DNA from 2 places in the Micromonospora sp. NPDC050397 genome. Region 2 is predicted to be linked to the other one. Evidence: riboswitches for the same ligand, from Rfam matches in the RefSeq annotation. Region 2 holds a riboswitch; the other holds the start of a gene.
What was found. Region 2 has a riboswitch for S-adenosylmethionine ahead of ACI2K4_RS32210 (aminotransferase class V-fold PLP-dependent enzyme). Riboswitches for the same ligand answer to the same signal wherever they lie in the genome.
Positions count from the first base shown of each region.

Region 1: linked by a shared signal. The riboswitch ahead of ACI2K4_RS01770 (ABC transporter substrate-binding protein) and the one ahead of ACI2K4_RS32210 (aminotransferase class V-fold PLP-dependent enzyme) in region 2 are both predicted to bind S-adenosylmethionine.

Region 1 is NZ_JBJDPS010000001.1:453,034-456,427, forward strand. Features, by position in the region: gene ACI2K4_RS01755 (glutamate-cysteine ligase family protein) at 1-55, opposite strand, end outside; gene ACI2K4_RS01760 (hypothetical protein) at 272-787, opposite strand; gene ACI2K4_RS01765 (ribosomal protein bL36) at 882-1,004, opposite strand; SAM riboswitch class I at 1,312-1,401, shown strand; gene ACI2K4_RS01770 (ABC transporter substrate-binding protein) at 1,670-2,563, shown strand; gene ACI2K4_RS01775 (amino acid ABC transporter permease) at 2,605-3,394, shown strand, end outside.
Region 2 is NZ_JBJDPS010000018.1:61,113-64,506, forward strand. Features, by position in the region: partial or broken gene ACI2K4_RS32205 (PrsW family intramembrane metalloprotease) at 1-1,512, opposite strand, end outside; SAM riboswitch class IV at 1,537-1,719, shown strand; gene ACI2K4_RS32210 (aminotransferase class V-fold PLP-dependent enzyme) at 1,765-3,015, shown strand; gene ACI2K4_RS32215 (aromatic acid exporter family protein) at 3,160-3,394, opposite strand, start outside.

The DNA.
Region 1 (3,394 bases), on a different contig from region 2:
CGGCGGCGGCGACGTAGGCGGTGGCTGTCGCCTCGGTGAGGGCCGCAGCGTCCACGATGGACTCCGTTTTGGGTACGGGATCCCGGTGTCCGGCGGCACCCGACCGCTTGGGACACGAAGGTTCGGTGGTGAGTGTGGGATGGCTCCCGCCGACCCGGATGCCCAGTGGCTGGAGGTGATCTCCATTAGCGGGCTGGCCGGTCGAGGTGTCCAGGTCGCATCGCGTCAACGACGTGTGAACAGTCGATGGAGCCGGGTGAACAACCGGTCGCTATCCCCCGGTCGCCCGCTCCAACCGGCGCAGGGTCGCCATCGCGGCGATGCTGTAGGCGACGTACGGGAACGCGTCCTCGAACCAGTCCTGCGCTTGCCAACGCCTCGGGTTCGTCGCGCCCAGCGCGGCCATCGGACCGTCCGCGATGATCAGCGCCCCGACACCCACCAGGACGCCGGCCACCGGCGTGGGAGGGCGCCGACGACCGGTGAGCGCCACGAAGAGCGTCACCGCCAGCACCCCGTTGGCGAAGCCCAGCAGCGGCCCGAGACCCGCGCGCCGGTTCGCGGCCGGTTCCGCCGGGCCGAGGCTGACGTCGGCCAGGTCGGCGAGCCGACCCACCGTACGTTGGTGGGTTTCGCTCATCGGGCGCCCGCGAATCGCCACGTCCAGACTGCTGACCAGTTCACGGGCGAGGGTGGCCACCGCGCCGGCCACGATCCCGTTCGCCAGTCGACTGCGTGGGCTGGGTCTCCTCGTGCGGTGGAACGGCTCCCGGGGACGACGCGCCATGTTCCCCCCGTTCCGCTCGTCCTCGCCGGGAGCCGTCAACCTCGGCGCAGGAACGTCGACTACCCGTCCTGCGCCGGAGCATTCCGTCGGGGCGTCAGCCCTGGCGGGACTTCCACTGCGGGTTGCTGCGGTTGACCACGAGCACCTTGCCGTGGCGACGCACGACGACCGAACCCGGCCGCTGCTTCAGGGCCCGTAGCGAGCTGCGCACCTTCATGACTGCCTCCCGGCTTCACGTATGGCTTCTCTGCCTCGATGCCTTTTCGGCCTTCCGGGATCGTCAACGTTGCCGCCGCCGTCGGGATTCCCCGGTCCGCCCGGGGCGGGACCGGTTACCCACCCCGAGTCCGCGCCGCTCGGAATGAGCCCGATCGGCCCCCGTGTCCGGTTCCCCGGCTCGTCGTCGCCGGGACTGCCCCGGGACAGAATCCGGGGCCGGAATGGTGTGGTCCGGTGGCGAGCGCCACAGTGATGTCGGGCGTATCCGACTGGAATTGCGCCGAGTCGATTGAGTAGGCTGACGCAGCCCATCCAGAGCGATTGAGAGACCTGGCTCGTCGATATCGCAGCAACCCCCCGCCGGGTGCGGGTGCTACCGCCAGGATCGATGGAGGTTTGTTCCGTGCGTGGATCACGTGTCGGCCAAGTCGGCCGGCTGCATGTCACCTGGCACTGGTGGCGTCGGCACATCGACCTGTGTCGTACCGGCACGATGCTCTGTCCCCGCCACGGCTGACCATCGTCACCGGCGGTCCTGACGCCGGTATTTCCGAAGAAAACCGAGGCATGACGCGTCGCGTCATGTTCCGTTCCTTGCCGCCCCGGTTCCCATTTCTCGGGGCGCGTGCTGTCGTACGCGAATCAATTTTGGAGTACCCGCACATGCGTATTTCCCGTCCATTCACCCGCCTGCTCTCCGGTGTCGCCGCGATCGCGCTCCTGGGGGTCGCCGCCGCCTGCGGCTCGTCCGCCGACGAGGCCACGGAGAACCCGTACAACCTGCTGCGACCCGGGACCCTGCGGGTCGGGACGCTCAGTGACGCGCCGCCCAACGTGTACCTGAAGGACGGAAAGTTCACCGGCTTCGACAACGACCTGCTGACCGCCGTCGCCGGCAAGGTCGGGCTGAAGGTCGAGTTTGTCGGCACCGAGTTCTCCGCGCTGCTCGCGCAGGTCAACAACCACAAGTTCGACGTCGGCAGCTCGTCGATCACCATCACCGAGGCGCGCAAGAAGACGGTCGACTTCGGCAACGGGTACGACTTCGGCTACTTCGGCCTGGACGTGCCCGCCGGATCGCCGATCAAGAGTTTCGCCCAGCTCAAGGGCGCCCGGGTGGTCGTGGTGCAGGGCACCGTGCAGGACGACTACGCCACCGGGGAGGGCCTCGACCCGGTACGCGTGCCGGACTACAACGGGGCGATCAACCAGCTCAAGGCAAAGACCGCCGACGCCTGGATCGCCCCCGCCGAGATCGGCGAGAAGTCCGCACAGGACAGTGGTGGCAAGATCGTCCTGGCCGAGAAGCAGCTCGGCTCGGCCCCGACCGCCTTCGCCGTGGCGAAGGGGAACGACGCGCTGCGCGAACTGCTGGACAAGGGTCTCGACCAGGTGATCGCCGACGGCACCTGGACCCGGCTCCAGGAGCAGTACTACCCGGGGCGCGCCGTCCCGGACACCTTCAAGCCGGGCAGCGGCAACGTCACCTTCCCACCGGTCAAGGCGGCCGGGTCGACCAACCCGTCGGCCACGCCGTCGACCACCCCGTCGGCCTGACCGACCGCTGACCGCCCGACGGGTCCGAGACAGGTAAGGCGATGGATACCCTCAAGACGCTCTGGGAGACGTTCTTCGACCTCGGGTCGATGCGCGAGGCCCTGCCCGAGATGTTCACGATCGGCCTACGGAACACGCTGCTGCTGGCGCTCGTCTCGGCCGTCCTGGGAACCCTGCTCGGCATGCTGCTGGCCGTCGCCGGCCTGGCTCGGACCCGTTGGCTGCGCTGGCCGGCCCGGATCTACACCGACGTGTTCCGGGGACTGCCGGCGGCGGTGACCATCCTGCTCGTCGGGGTGGGACTCGCCCCGCTCGGCATGGCCTGGTGGGGGCCGAACCCGTACCCGCTGGGGATTCTCGCGTTGTCGCTGATCTCGGCCGCCTACATCGGTGAGATCTTCCGCGCCGGCATCCAGAGCGTCGAGGCCAGCCAACTGGAGGCGAGCCGTGCGCTCGGCCTGTCGCACCGTACGGCGATGCGCCTGGTGATCATCCCGCAGGGCGTACGGCGGATTCTGCCCGCCTGGGTCAACCAGCTCATCGCGCTGATCAAGGATTCCAGCCTGGTCTACTTCCTCGGTCTGCTGGCCAGCGAGCGTGACCTGTTCCGGATCGGCCAGGACTACGCCGCCAACACCGGGAACGAGTCCGCCCTGCTCCTGGCCGGACTCTTCTACCTGGCCATCACGGTGCCACTGACCCACCTGGTCAACCGGATCGACCGGCGGCTGCGCGAGGGCAGGGCGGGTGGTGTCGGCGACGACGAGGCCGATCCGCTCGCCGTGCCGGCCGGGCCGAGCACGATCACCGAAGGGGGAGTACGGCGTGCCT
Region 2 (3,394 bases):
TGACCGGGCGGTGGCGGCGGCGTGAGGACCACCGGGATCGGCACCACCGGCTCGTCCGGGGCGGCGATCGTGCGTGGTTGCCCGTCCGGGAAGGCCAGGTGGTAGTTCGTCCCGTCCCAGTGCGCGACCGGCGCCTGCGGGTCCCGACCCACGAAAACCCTCCGGTACGCGGCGATGTCGTTGAGCAGCAGCCACTCCTCGTGGGCGGTCTGCGCCCGCTGCGACGGTTTGGTGTCCAGTCCCCGCAGCATCCCGTCGCGCAGCAGCGCGAGCCGGGTCGCGGAGAACTGGAAGCCGCGCATCGCCTTCAGGCCGGGCTCACCGGCCACCCGCCGGGCCCACCGCCGGGCCGAGTGCCGCCGCCCGAGGCTGCCGAGTGCGGCCACCTCGGGAGGGCTGAGCCAGCCGGCGCGTACGTAGTCGGGCAGCCGCCGCTCGGTCAGTCGTCCCTCCCAGCCCCGCAGCCAGACCGCCAGGCCGACCATGCCGAAGAAGATCGGCACCATCACCCCGATGTAGCCGTAGAGCACGATCAGGTTCTGCCCGAGCGCGGCGGCCAGCGACGGCATCAGGTTCCAGGTGCCGTGCAACATCATCGCCGCCAGCAGGCCGGCGAGCGGGGCGAAGACCCGGATCCGCCGGTCCGCCGCCCGGGCCGCGATGCCCAGGCCGATACCGGTCATCGCGGTGAAGAGCGGATGGGCGAAGCCGGTGAGCAGGATCCGCACGATGAAGATCGCGAAGACGTTCTGCACCCCGGTCGCCGGGCCGTACTGGTCGGCACCGGCGGCGTAGCCGTACCCGCCCAGGTAGAGGATGTTCTCCACCATCGCGAAGCCGACCGCCGAGAGTCCGCAGTAGACGATCCCGTCGGTGATGCCGGACCACTCGCGGCGTCGGAACAGCAGCAGCAACAGCGGGCCGAGCGCCTTGGTCAACTCCTCGACGAACGGCGCGCCGAGCACCGACACCAGTGAATCTGGCAGCCCCCACCGGGCGAACTGGTCGGCGGTGAGCTGGTTGACCTCGAGCGAGGCGGTGGTCGCGACAAAGGCGCCCCAGGTGAAGCAGAAAAGCAGGTAGATCATCGGCTCGGGCTCGTACCGGTCGAGCCAGAGGAAGCAGGCGATCAGCACCGGCACCGGCAGGATCGCCGCGGCCAGCCCGATGAGCAACGCCTGGAGACCGAGACTGTCACCGAGTTGGATGGCCATGAAGACGGCGCAGCCGGCGATGAGCAGGATCACCGCCGCCAGCACCAGGCCCCGCCGCCAGGTCAGCCCCCGACCGCCGAACCAGCCACCCCCGCGCGGGCCGGCACCGGCCGGCCCGACACCAGCCGGGACGGCACCAGCCGGCACGGGCGGCGCGGCGGGCGGGATCGGCGGTTGCGTCGACGGCTGCGGCTGCGTCGACGGCTGCGGCTGCGGCTGCGGCTGCGGAACTCCGCCGGGCGGGGTGTCGGCCATGCCGCCCAGCGTAGTCACCCCCGACCCGCTGGCCGGACCGCAATCGGCCCGGTTATGCTGCCAGCCAGGTCACGAGTGCCAGCGACCAACGACCACCATCACGACCGACGCCGGGTCACCACCCGGACGAGGCCGACGGAGGTGGACGAAGCCCCAGCTTGCTGGCCGGCAACCCTCGTCGAGTTCGCGGTGGGGTGCCCTGGGTGATGACCGGGCCCAGCCCGAACCGCGTGCTGGGCAAGCGCGGGCCCCAACCCTCAGCAACCGGGGTCCCGGATTGCCGGAGGTCGTACCCATGGGTTCTGTTCTCGCACCCGTCGTCCCCACCCCGACCGGTGCCGATCCGCTGGACGTACTCGGCGTGCCCGACCTGGTCAACCTCGACTACGCGGCCACCGCACCCTGCGCCCGGGTGGCCGCCGACGCGGTGGCCGAGCTGCTGCCCTGGTACGGAAGCGTGCACCGGGGCGCCGGTGGGCTGTCCCAGCGCAGCACGCTCGCCTACGAGCGGGCCCGCCAGACGATCGGCGACTTTCTCGGCACCCGCCCCGACGACGAAGTGATTTTCACCCGGAACACCACCGACGCGCTCAACCTGCTCGCCCGCGCGGTGCCGGCCGGCACCAGCGTGGTCACTTTCGGCGGTGAGCACCACGCCAACCTGCTGCCCTGGCCGAACGTGGTGCGGCTGCCGGTGCCGGCGACCCCCGACGCGGCGGTCCGGGCGCTCGGCGAGGCGCTGGGCGAACTGCGCCGGGGCAGCGACCGGTCGGCACCGATCCTGGTCGCGGTGACCGGCGCCAGCAACGTCACCGGCGAGTGCTGGCCGACCGAGGCGCTGGCCACGGTCGCCCACCGGCACGGCGCCCGGATCGCGGTCGACGCCGCCCAACTCGCCCCGCACCTACCGGTGGACCTCGCCGCCTCGGGGATCGACTACGTGGCGATCTCCGGGCACAAGCTCTACGCCCCGTTCGGCACCGGCGTGCTCGCCGGGCGGGCGGACTGGCTCGACGCGGCGCCGCCGTACCTGGTGGGTGGTGGCGCGACGCTCGGCGTGGGCAATGCCACCCACGACGTACGCTGGGCAACCGGCCCCGGGCGGCACGAGGCCGGCACCCCCAACCTGCTCGGCGCGGTGGCCCTGGCCGCGGTCTGTGCCGCCCTCGACGCGGCCGACCGGGGCGAGTTGTACGCCCGGGAGCAGCGCCTGCTGGCCCGGTTGCGGGACGGGCTGCGCGCCCTGCCGCACGTCGTCGAACTGCGGACCTTCGGCGCCGACGCGCCACGGGTCGGCATCGTCTCGTTCGTGGTCGCCGGCCGGGACTCCGCCGAGGTCGCCACGGAACTCGGTCGCCGCTACGCGATCGGGCTCCGCGACGGCCTGTTCTGCGCCCATCCGCTAGCTCGCCGGCTGCTCACCGAGGCGGCCGACCGCAGCGGTCGGGGTGACCTCCCACCGACCGCGCTGCGCGCGAGCATCGGGCTGGGCAGCACCCCCGCCCACGTCGACCGACTGCTCGACGCCCTGGCCGAGCTGCGCTGACCCGACACTACCCTCCGGGCACTACCCGCCCGGCCGAGCCGCGCTGCCCCGACGCCGCCCGGTCGTCCTGTCGCCCATTCGGCTGGACGACCGGGCGGCTGGGCGGTTGGACGACCGGACGGCTGGACGGCTGGACGGCTGGGTTCAGTGTGCCGACGGGCGGGACGCGTGCGACGCCGGTGTCTGGGCGCTCACCGCCCGCCGGACCAGCCGGTTCGCCTCGGTCCGCTCCAGCCCGGTGGCCCGAAGCACGTCACTGGCGGTGGTACGGACCTGGGCGACCACCACGCTGCCGGAGAACCCGACCCCCTCGCTGTACGCCCGTCCGGCCGCACTGACCGAGCGGAGCACCCGTTCCCGGGCCGCCTCCGGCTCCAGC